3 regions of the Ectopseudomonas toyotomiensis genome follow, and region 3 is predicted to be linked to each of the others. Evidence: riboswitches for the same ligand, from Rfam matches in the RefSeq annotation. Region 3 holds a riboswitch; each other region holds the start of a gene.
The links. Region 3 has a riboswitch for cobalamin ahead of JWV26_RS05870 (energy-coupling factor ABC transporter permease). Riboswitches for the same ligand answer to the same signal wherever they lie in the genome.

Region 1 (3,246 bases), 140 kb from region 3:
CGCTGGCCGGCTGGGTAAACAGCTTCGTCGACAAGATGGACCACACCATGCAGGGCATCCTCACTGCCGGTGCAGCCCTGCAACAGACCTCCACAGGACTGACGCGCACCGCCATCAACGCCAGCCAGTGTGCCACCCAGGGACAGAACGCGGCGACCTCCACTGCCCGCGCGATGGTCGAGGTCAACCACAGCATCGGCCAGGCCACAGCGCACATCCTCGACAGCGAACGCGCCTCGCAACAGGCCCTGGACATGACGCGCCAGGGCAGCGCTGCGGTTAACCAGAATGCCGAGGAAGTCAGCCAGCTGGCCGAGCGCATCGAACAGTCCAGCCAATCCCTGCAGGCCCTGAATCGACAGACCGAAGAGATCCAGCACATCAGCGAGTCGATCCACGCCATCGCCGAGCAAACCAACCTGCTGGCCCTGAACGCTGCGATCGAAGCCGCTCGTGCCGGCGACAGCGGCCGCGGCTTCGCGGTGGTGGCAGATGAAGTGCGTAATCTGGCGCAGCGCACGGCGCAAGCGACCGAAGAGATCACCACCACCCTGGCCAGCGTGCGCCAGCAGACCCTGGACAGCATGAGCAGCATGCGCAGTTGCCAGGAAGCGGCCCAGCGCAGCGTGACGCGTTCCGATGAAGCCACCGCAGCCCTGGCGCGCATCCAGCACGAAGTGGAAGCGATGCAGAGCCGCCTTGGCCAGTTGAGTCAGGGCATGCAATCTCAACTGGCGCAGGTGCATGCAGTCAACGATCAGGCCCAGGCCATTACCGGCGCCGCCGAACGCAGTAGCCAGAGCGCAGATGAAACCCTGCAAGCTGCACAAGTCCTGGCGCAACTGGTGCTCGATCTGCACAAGACGGCGAACCGCCTCAGCCATCAGGAGCCCCAGACTGATCAGCACACGACGATCCAGCACGGCTGGCAAGCGCCGCCTAGGATGAAGAGCGATCTGAGCATGAGCGCCACTCATCGCTGAATGAGCGGCGCTTGCTTGTCATTCATACTCGCGCGCACTAAGGTGCGCGCCATTCATGTTCCGCCAGGGTGCGCTGCGCAAGCAGTGTTAAACGGGAAGTCGGTGCGCTTTTGTTGAGCAAACCCGACGCTGCCCCCGCAACGGTAATCGACAGCAAGCCCAAAGCTTGCGCCACGTCCAACAGCCACTGGGCCAAGCCTGGGAAGGTGGACGCGGGTCGAGAGCCCGGAGACCGGCCAAGGCGGTGCGACTGGTGTTGCGGAGGGCGACACGGTCAAGCGCCGTCCTGCCCGCGCTTGCGCCTGCCCTCCTCGAACGTCTGCCGACTGTTGAGGAAAAATAATGAAACTGTCTCGTCTGGCTCTGGCCATCGCCGTCATGCCAGGTCTTTCGCTGGCCGCCGAACCCTACGTGGCCGAGCCACTGGTCGTCACCTCCGGGCGCCTGGCCGAACCGCAAGCGCAGGCTACCGCCGCCACCACGGTGTTCAAACGGGACGACATCGAGCGCCTGCAGGTCAGCAGCGTTACCGAGCTACTGGAGCGTGTGCCCGGCCTCAGCGTCGTCCGCACTGGCGGTGCAGGCAGCCAGACGGGCGTGTTCCTGCGCGGCGCCAGCACGGCACAAACCCTGGTCCTGGTCGACGGGCAACGTATCGCGGCAGCCTCCAGCGGCACCAGCAGCCTGGAGTTTCTCGCCCCCGAGCAGATCGAGCGTATCGAAGTGGTTCGTGGAGCGCGTTCGGCGCTATACGGCTCAGACGCCATTGGCGGGGTGATTCAGATCTTCACTCGCCAGGGCGATGGCCAGGGCCTCAAGCCTTACGCACGGCTGGCGGCTGGCAGTGATAGCACTTACCAGCGCAGCCTCGGCCTCTCCGGCGGCGACAAGCGCACTCGTTTTCACCTGGGTGCCGCTCTGGACGAGACTGCCGGCATCGACGCCACCCGCGACGGTTTCGGCGCCAATGGCGACGACGACGCCTACCGCAACCGCTCGTTAAGCCTGAATCTGTCGCACCGCTTCAACGACTCGCTGGAGGTTGGCTTCACTGCGCTCGATCAGCGCGGGCAGGTGGAGTATGACGACACCTTCACTGGCTCCCTGCCAACCACCGATTTTCTGCTCAGCAGCATCTCTGGTTTTATCGAGGCTCGTGTTACCGAAGTCTGGAGCAGCCGCCTGGAACTGGGACACAGCGAGGACAAGCGCGACAGCGGCAACGACCAGGCAGGCGGTACCGTCAGCCAGTTCAATACCTACCGTGACGCAGCCAACTGGCTGAACACCCTGACACTCAACGAAAACCACCAACTGCTGCTAGGTCTGGACTGGTATGAAGATCGAGCGCAGGGCACGACGGACTTTGTCGAGGACTCACGCTGGAACCGCGCGGCCTTCGTTCAGCATCGTTATATCGGAGAAACGTTCTCGACCGAGCTAGGGGTGCGCCACGACGACAACCAGCAATTTGGTAACGAGAACACATGGAACGCGTCATTGACCTTACCCCTCAACAACGCCAACGACCTGATCCTGTCGTATAGCGAAGGCTTCCGCGCCCCGACCTTCAACGACCTTTACTACCCGGACTTCTGCTTTGGTGGCATGTGCTTCCCCAGTGCCAATCCCGACCTCGCCCCGGAACGCTCCAAGAGCTACGAGCTGCAATGGCGTAGCCGCTACAGCGACACAGGATCGTTGCAGGCTTCCGTGTATCGAACCGATATCGAGGACGCCATCGTCCTGGACGAGAACTTCATTCCACAGAACGTCCAGACAGCCCGGATCAATGGCTTCGAAGCCGCCGTGCAGCAGGAGTTGTTCGGCTGGCAAGGCAATCTCGCGCTGGCCCTGATCGACCCGCGTGACCGCGCCAGCGGCCATACCCTGCAGCGCCGCGCCAAACGCACTTTGAGCCTGGACGTCGACCGCCGCTTTGGCGATGTGTCGGTGGGCGCAGGCTGGCGTGCGATCAGTGGTCGCTACGACGACGCCGACAACGAGATCGAAATGAGCGGCTACGGCCTGCTGAGCCTGCGCGCCGCCTGGCAGGCCAATGAGGAACTGGGGCTGAGCCTGAAGCTGGATAACCTGCTGAACAAGGACTATGCAGAATCGACCTACAGTACACCCAATGGCCGTTTCGGCTACAACAGCGCCGGCCGCACCGCACTATTCGCCGTCACCTGGACGCCGCAACTCTAAAGTTGATGTGCAATCTGCGTAGGGTGGTTTAGCGGAGCTGAACACCAATCTTGCA
Region 2 (3,246 bases), 830 kb from region 3:
GGGCGGGTGAAACCCGCCAACGCCGGCCTGGCGGCCTTACGCCTGCGCTGATTCCGTAGGGTGCGCCGCGCGCACCGGGCCTTCTATTACCCGCCGGATTGCCTCCGGACCACGACGCGCTGCTAGACTGCCGGCCCGTTCTGGAGACCGTCATGAGCCAAGCCCCCTACGCCCGCGTTCTGTTTATCGGCCCCGGCCTGGGTCGTGGTGCCTCGGCCGAGCGTCTGCAACAGCGCATCGAAATGCTGCTTGGCGAGGCGCATCTGCATGACAGCGAACAGGACGGCTTCTGGCAGGCCATCGATGAGGCGCCGCGACCACTGCTGGTGGTCGATCTGGAGCCGCGCGCCGATGCCGCGCACCGCGACTGGCTGCGCGAACGTATCGCCGAGCGGAGCGACGGGGCAGGAGTGTTCGTGGTCTGCACGGCGCTGGAGGACACCTGGCTCGATGGCCTCGGCGCGTTGCTCGAAAGCCGCGAGGCACATATTCCCTGCAGCGACGTGCCGCCGGTGCCGGCACATCACGCCTGGTCGCAGATCCCGCCGCATGCGCAGCGCCTGCTGCTGTGCAACGGCCCGCGCTGCACGCGCAAGGGCGCGCTGGGCCTGTGGAAAACCCTGCGCCAGCGGCTCAAGGCCGCCGGCAAGCTTGAGTGCGAGGGCGGTGTGCATATCACCCGCAGCCAGTGCCAGTTCCCCTGCGATCTGGGGCCGACCGCGAGTCTTTATCCACAGGGTGAGTGGTATGGCATCAAGGACGAGGCGGCGGTGATTCGCCTGGTCGACGAGCGTCTGGTGGCGGGCAGGGCGTTGCCGGATTTGCGTATCGATGAGCAGGGCAACAATTAGCAACTCGGATTACGCCTGCGGCCAATTCAAGCTACGAGCAATCGCCGCTAAAGCGCCTCCCGCAATTGCCACCGCGCCTTGACTTGAGCGGGTGTGGGTGGTCATATCCGCCCCGCTTCAGGTGTCTCACGCCGCCGCGCGTGAGGTGAAACGGGAAGTCGGTTGAAGTCCGACGCTGCCCCCGCAACGGTAAGCGAGCGACCGCATCGATACGCCACTGTGCGCCACGCGCATGGGAAGGCGATGCGTTCATGACCCTCGCAAGCCCGGAGACCGGCCTGGAGTCGTTTGTGTCTGGCAACCCGCGGTGGGCGGGCGTTGACTCCAGTAGGGCGCCGCCGTGCCCCTGTCTGCTGTTGCGCATTTCCATCGGATTGCCGTGCCTTTTCTCTTTGCGATGGAAGCAATATGGCGCGCCATTTCCGCTACAAGAACCTCTCTTCTGCATGCCTGAACGAAGGGCGTGAGCCCGTTTCTGGCTACCTGCGAAAAACGATAATGTTATGTTATAACAATAACATTATTGCCTCAGGCACCGACTGCGAAGCGTCAAGGCTGACCGCCTTCAACTCGCACACCCGGAGCCTGGAGCGTCCTGACGACTCTCCTGGAATATCCGGAATCACTCACGTGCAGCACCTTCTACGCCTCTGCTCCCTGCCATTCGCGCTGCTGGTCGGCGATGTGGCCATGGCCAGCGAATCTCCTGTCGATCTCCCTGACGTCACCGTCCAGGCGCACGCTGCCGAGGAAGGCGAGAGCGATCTGCATACGCCCACCGCGTCCGGCTCCCGCCTGGAGCTGTCGGCCCTGCAAACGCCGGCCAGCAACAGCAGCCTGAGCGGCGCCGAGGTACGTGGGCGCAACAACCTCACGGTGCAGGACGCCGTGACCCGCACGGCGGGTATCAGCAGCACCGGCTCGCCCGGCAATGGCGGCACCGCGCTGTCGGCGCGCGGCTTCACCGGCCATTCGGCGACCATGCAGCTGTACGATGGCACCCGCCAGTACGTCGGCGCCGGCACCATGACCTTCCCGGTGGACACCTGGTCGGTGGCACGTATCGACGTGCTGCGCGGCCCGGCCTCGGTGCTCTACGGCGAGGGAGCCACCGGTGCGGTGATCAATGTGGTGCCGAAGAAGCCCTTCGCCGGCGAGATCCGCAACCAGCTGCGCCTCGGCTATGGCAGCGATGACCGCCGCCAGGCCGCCCTGGACAGCGGCGGTTCGCTGAGTGACGAACTGAGCTACCGCTTCAACATCAATCAGCAGGCCAGCAATGGCTGGGTCGACCGGGGTGATTCGGATAGCCTGGCGCTCAGCGCCGCCCTGCGCTGGGACGCCAATGATGATCTGAGCTTCACCCTGTCCCACGATCATGGCGATCAGAGCCCCGAGCGCTATCTCGGCACGCCGCTGGTGGCTGGCAAGTACCGCGAGAGCATCCGCGAACGTAACTACAACGTCGCCAATGCCGACATTCGCTACAACGACCAGATCACCCGCCTGGTGAGCGACTGGCGCATCAACGACGTGCTCAGCGCCAGCAACCAGCTCTACTACATCAAGACTCAGCGCTACTGGCGCAATGCCGAGGCCTATCGCTGGCAGCCGGGCGACAGGGTCGAGCGTGGCGAGTTCTACGAGATCAAGCACACCCAGGAACAGGTCGGCGACCGCCAGACCTTCACCCTGGATCACACCCTGTTCGGCCTCGATAGCCGCACGGTAGTCGGGGTGGATTACAACCGCATCCACTTCGCCCGCCAGCACGATTTCGCCAGCAGTTTCAGCGACAGCGTGCCGCTGGCCGGCTCCGGCGGCGGGCAGTACCAGAGCACCGATCCGCTCGGCTACGGCCCGCGCGAGCGCAACCTGGCGCGGCAGTTCTCGCTGTTCGCCGAGAACCGCACCCAGCTGACCGAGCGCCTGTCGCTGGTCACCGGTGTGCGCCGTGATCAGCTGCATATTCAGCGCGACAACCTGATCGATGGCAGCAGCGCCGACCGCAGCCTGAGTGGCGACAATTGGCGCGCCGGGCTGGTCTTCGCCCTGACCCCCGAGCTGTCGCTGTACGGTCAGTACGCCACCAGCACCGAGGGGGTGAGCAACCTGCTGACCCTCAACCCGACTCAGCAGCAGTTCGACCTTAGCGAAGCCAGGCAGAGCGAAATCGGCCTCAAGCAGATGTTCTGGAATGGTCAGGGCGAGTGGACGCTGGCCGCCTACCATATCGTCAAGAAGAAGCTGCTCAGCCGCGAAACCCCGACCTCGCCCACGGTGCAGATCGGCCAGCAATCTTCCGATGGTCTGGAGGCCACCCTGGAATTGGCGCTGGGTCGGGGCTGGCAGGTGTCGGCCAACGCCGCCTTCGTGCGTGCCGAGTACGACGACT
Region 3 (3,246 bases):
GTGAAGTCGTTCATCAGCGGGCGCAGTTGCTCCAGCAGGTATTTGCGGAAGGCCGCCGGCTGGGTCACGGTGATCGCGTAGGTGCCTGGCACCTGTACCTTGGCGTAGGCACGCACGGTGGTCGGCACCTCGCCCTGGCACAGGTAGGTCAGGCGCAATTCGGGGTAGCGGAAAAGGCAGTGCTCGCTGGCATCGGGACGGATGCGCTCCTTGAGGTAGCGTTTGAGCGCCTGGCTCAACGCACCGGTGGCTTCCTGGTGCAAGGCGGCGAGGCGGTCGACGGCCTCTTCGGGGGTGTAAGCAATGATGAAATCATCTGAGCAGGCTTTCACTGTGCATCTTCCTGACTGAACGTACGCGTCTATCTTGCCTGCATACGTTGACGAAAACATAGCGCGATCCCCCGCCTATCGCTGCCAACGGCTAGGCTTGGATCAATTCGTCGGAGGTCACCATCATGCCTCATGCAATCGTTCTGCTGTTGGCCATGGCCTCATGCTCAAGCGTTCAAGCCGGTGAACTCGATGGCCATTACCGGGCCACGCTCGACGGCCAGCCGAGCGAGCTGATCCTGCGCCAGAACGACGCCGTGGTGGAAGGCGAGTACGTAGAGGGCCAGCACCTGCGCCTGGTCGTCAAAGGTCGCTACGACGGCAAGTTGCTGCGCGCCGAGATCAGCGACCCGCAATCGGGCCTGCTGCTGGCGAACATGAACGCGACCTACGCCAACGCGATGCTCAACGCCAGTATCGCTGCGCGTAACCCAAGAAACGGGGAGATCTTGGAACGCCAGGCGCTGTTTCAGCGCGAGGCGGCGATTGCGACGCCACCTACGTCAGGCACTTTGGACCCGACACTGGTCGGCACCTGGGTACACGAGAAGATCATCAATAGCGGCGGTGCCAGCTTCGCCTCGTTCAACACTCTGATGACCCTGCAGTTGAATGCCGACGGCAGCGTCACCCAGTGGAGCCGCTCGGTCGGTGGCGGAGGCGACTGGAGCTACGACAGCCCAGGCGAGATGCAGTACAGCGGCCACTGGCGCAGCCAGGGCGGCATGCTGATGGTGCGCCTGGCTGGCGCCGCCGACTATCAACCCGCCGCCTACTACCGCTTCAGCGACCAGTACCTGGTCACAGAGAGCAATACCGGCAAGATGATCTGGCAACGCCGCCGCTGAGCGACCGGCTCAGGCCGGCTGATGCAGGCGCACGTTGAACAGCGGCCCCTGGCTGAAACGCGACAGCGCCTTGGCAGCGGCCAGCACCCCCAGGTCGATCAGCGGCTCGACCAGGATCACGCTCATGTAGGCCAGGCCGAAGCTGCCCACGGCCGCCAGGTTCTCGCTGGAGAAGCCATGACCGTAGAAAGCCCAGAACGCGACCCAGGCGACGATGCCGCCCTGATAAGCGGTCGAAAGCGCCAGCGCCTGCTTGTAGGAAAGATCGACGTAAGCCGTGCCCGGCGCGACGATGCGCTTGGCCAGCAGGTTGATACCCCACAGCGGGATCAACAGCGTGGTGACGTTCATGCCGTACTGCGGCAGGTCGAACTGAGCGAACAGCAGCCCCTGCAACAACAGGCCAGCGGCCAGACCAATGGCGGCAGCCCCGGCGCCGAATAGCAGCAGCAGGGTCGAGCCGAGGATCAGGTGCACCTCGGAAACGCCCACCGCATGATGCGGGAACACTTCGAAGAAGCAGAACACCAGGGCGGTGGTCAGCAGGCTGCGTAGCGCCAGGGCGGCGACACCGCCGTTGTTGCGGACGCTGCCCAGAGCGAGCTTGGCGGTCAGGCCGAAAGCGGTGACGGCCGTTGCGTAGCTGAGCAGGATTTTGGCGCCTTCGACGACACCAGGTTCGATATGCATGCGAGCTCCTTTGCCGCGCCCACCGCGCGACGATTCGGATAAGGGGGTAGGCGAAACGCCCGTTGTCGATGGCAGGTCTCCTGGCTCACGGCTTGGCACTTCGCCCGCCTTCCCGACCGAAGTCAGTGGCATGAGGGCGTCGTTCGCCGCTTACAGTTGCGGGGGCAGCCAGGGCATTGGCGAGATTCGCCGCACCCTGTTCCCTTTTCATCCACACGCGCCAAGGCGAGCGGAACCATCGGCGGCAACCTTACTCCGCAGCTCGGGCAAAAGACAGTACTCGCGCTCAAGGCACCGCCCACCTCCTCGGCAACGATCCGGGCCTGCCACCTAAGCGCGACAGGCAGCGCAACACTCCCGAAATGCTCTCATCTGCCAGGAGCCACTCCACCTGAACAGATACTGTCTTGAATACAGCCGGCGCCACCGAGAATGCGCAATGCATCACGCCCAACCCATGAAGATGTAACTTTTTATTACAAATCATGCGTAATCTTTCCGCACTCGCCCCCGACTGCTGGCCACGCGAGCTGTAGATCCATCATCCAGTAAGAGAGCGCATATGAAGAAGACCCTGATCGTTGCGTTGACTGCACTGTTCGCAACCGGCGCCATGGCGGCCGAACAGCAACCGCACTGGAGCTACAAAGGCAAGGAAGGCCCCGAACACTGGGCCGAGCTCGACCCGGGCTACGAAACCTGTGCACTCGGCCATGCGCAATCGCCGATCGACATCAGCCATGCGACGCGCGCATCGCTGCCTCGCCTCGCCTTCGACTACCAGGCCAGCCCGGCCGAAGTGGTGAATAACGGCCACACCGTCCAGGTGAATCTGACCAATGCTGGCGGCATCGAGATCGACGGCAAGCCTTATCGCCTGGTGCAGTTCCATTTCCATACACCCAGCGAGGAGCACATCGCCGGCAAGGGTTTCCCGATGGTGGCGCATTTCGTCCACCAGGCCGCCGATGGCCGCCTGGCGGTAGTGGCTGTGCTGTTCAAGGAAGGTGAGAAAAATCAGGCACTGGAGTCCGTGTTCGATGCCATGCCGCCCAAGGCAGGCGAAAAAGTCGAACTGGCAGGCAGCTTCGCCCCGCAAACCGTACTGCCGCAGCAACAGGGTTACTACGCCTTCGCCGGCTCGCTGACCACACCGCCATGCAGTGAGGACGTGCAATGGCGCGTACTCAAACAACCGGTCGAGCTGTCCCATGCGCAACTGGCGCAGTTCCAGCACCTGTATGCGAAGAACGCCCGCCCGATACAGGCGCTCAACGGCCGAGAAGTACTGGAGAGCGACGACTGACCCCTGAGGCGCCGGCTGGATGGCCGGCGCACTGTCACGCCGCTATCGCGCTAGCCCTCACAGTAGATGC

Region 1: another riboswitch for cobalamin. It lies ahead of JWV26_RS06510 (TonB-dependent receptor domain-containing protein); the one in region 3 lies ahead of JWV26_RS05870 (energy-coupling factor ABC transporter permease).
Region 2: another riboswitch for cobalamin. It lies ahead of JWV26_RS09750 (TonB-dependent receptor); the one in region 3 lies ahead of JWV26_RS05870 (energy-coupling factor ABC transporter permease).

Annotation. Positions count from the first base shown of each region.
Region 1 is NZ_CP070505.1:1,423,739-1,426,984, forward strand. Features, by position in the region: gene JWV26_RS06505 (methyl-accepting chemotaxis protein) at 1-983, shown strand, start outside; cobalamin riboswitch at 1,033-1,238, shown strand; gene JWV26_RS06510 (TonB-dependent receptor domain-containing protein) at 1,326-3,191, shown strand.
Region 2 is NZ_CP070505.1:2,116,959-2,120,204, reverse strand. Features, by position in the region: gene JWV26_RS09760 (cobalt-precorrin-6A reductase) at 1-1, shown strand, start outside; gene JWV26_RS09755 ((2Fe-2S) ferredoxin domain-containing protein) at 153-851, shown strand; cobalamin riboswitch at 954-1,147, shown strand; gene JWV26_RS09750 (TonB-dependent receptor) at 1,482-3,246, shown strand, end outside.
Region 3 is NZ_CP070505.1:1,282,730-1,285,975, forward strand. Features, by position in the region: gene amn (AMP nucleosidase) at 1-332, opposite strand, end outside; gene JWV26_RS05865 (hypothetical protein) at 458-1,180, shown strand; gene JWV26_RS05870 (energy-coupling factor ABC transporter permease) at 1,190-1,870, opposite strand; cobalamin riboswitch at 1,924-2,125, opposite strand; gene JWV26_RS05875 (carbonic anhydrase) at 2,433-3,176, shown strand; gene JWV26_RS05880 (acyl-CoA dehydrogenase family protein) at 3,234-3,246, opposite strand, start outside.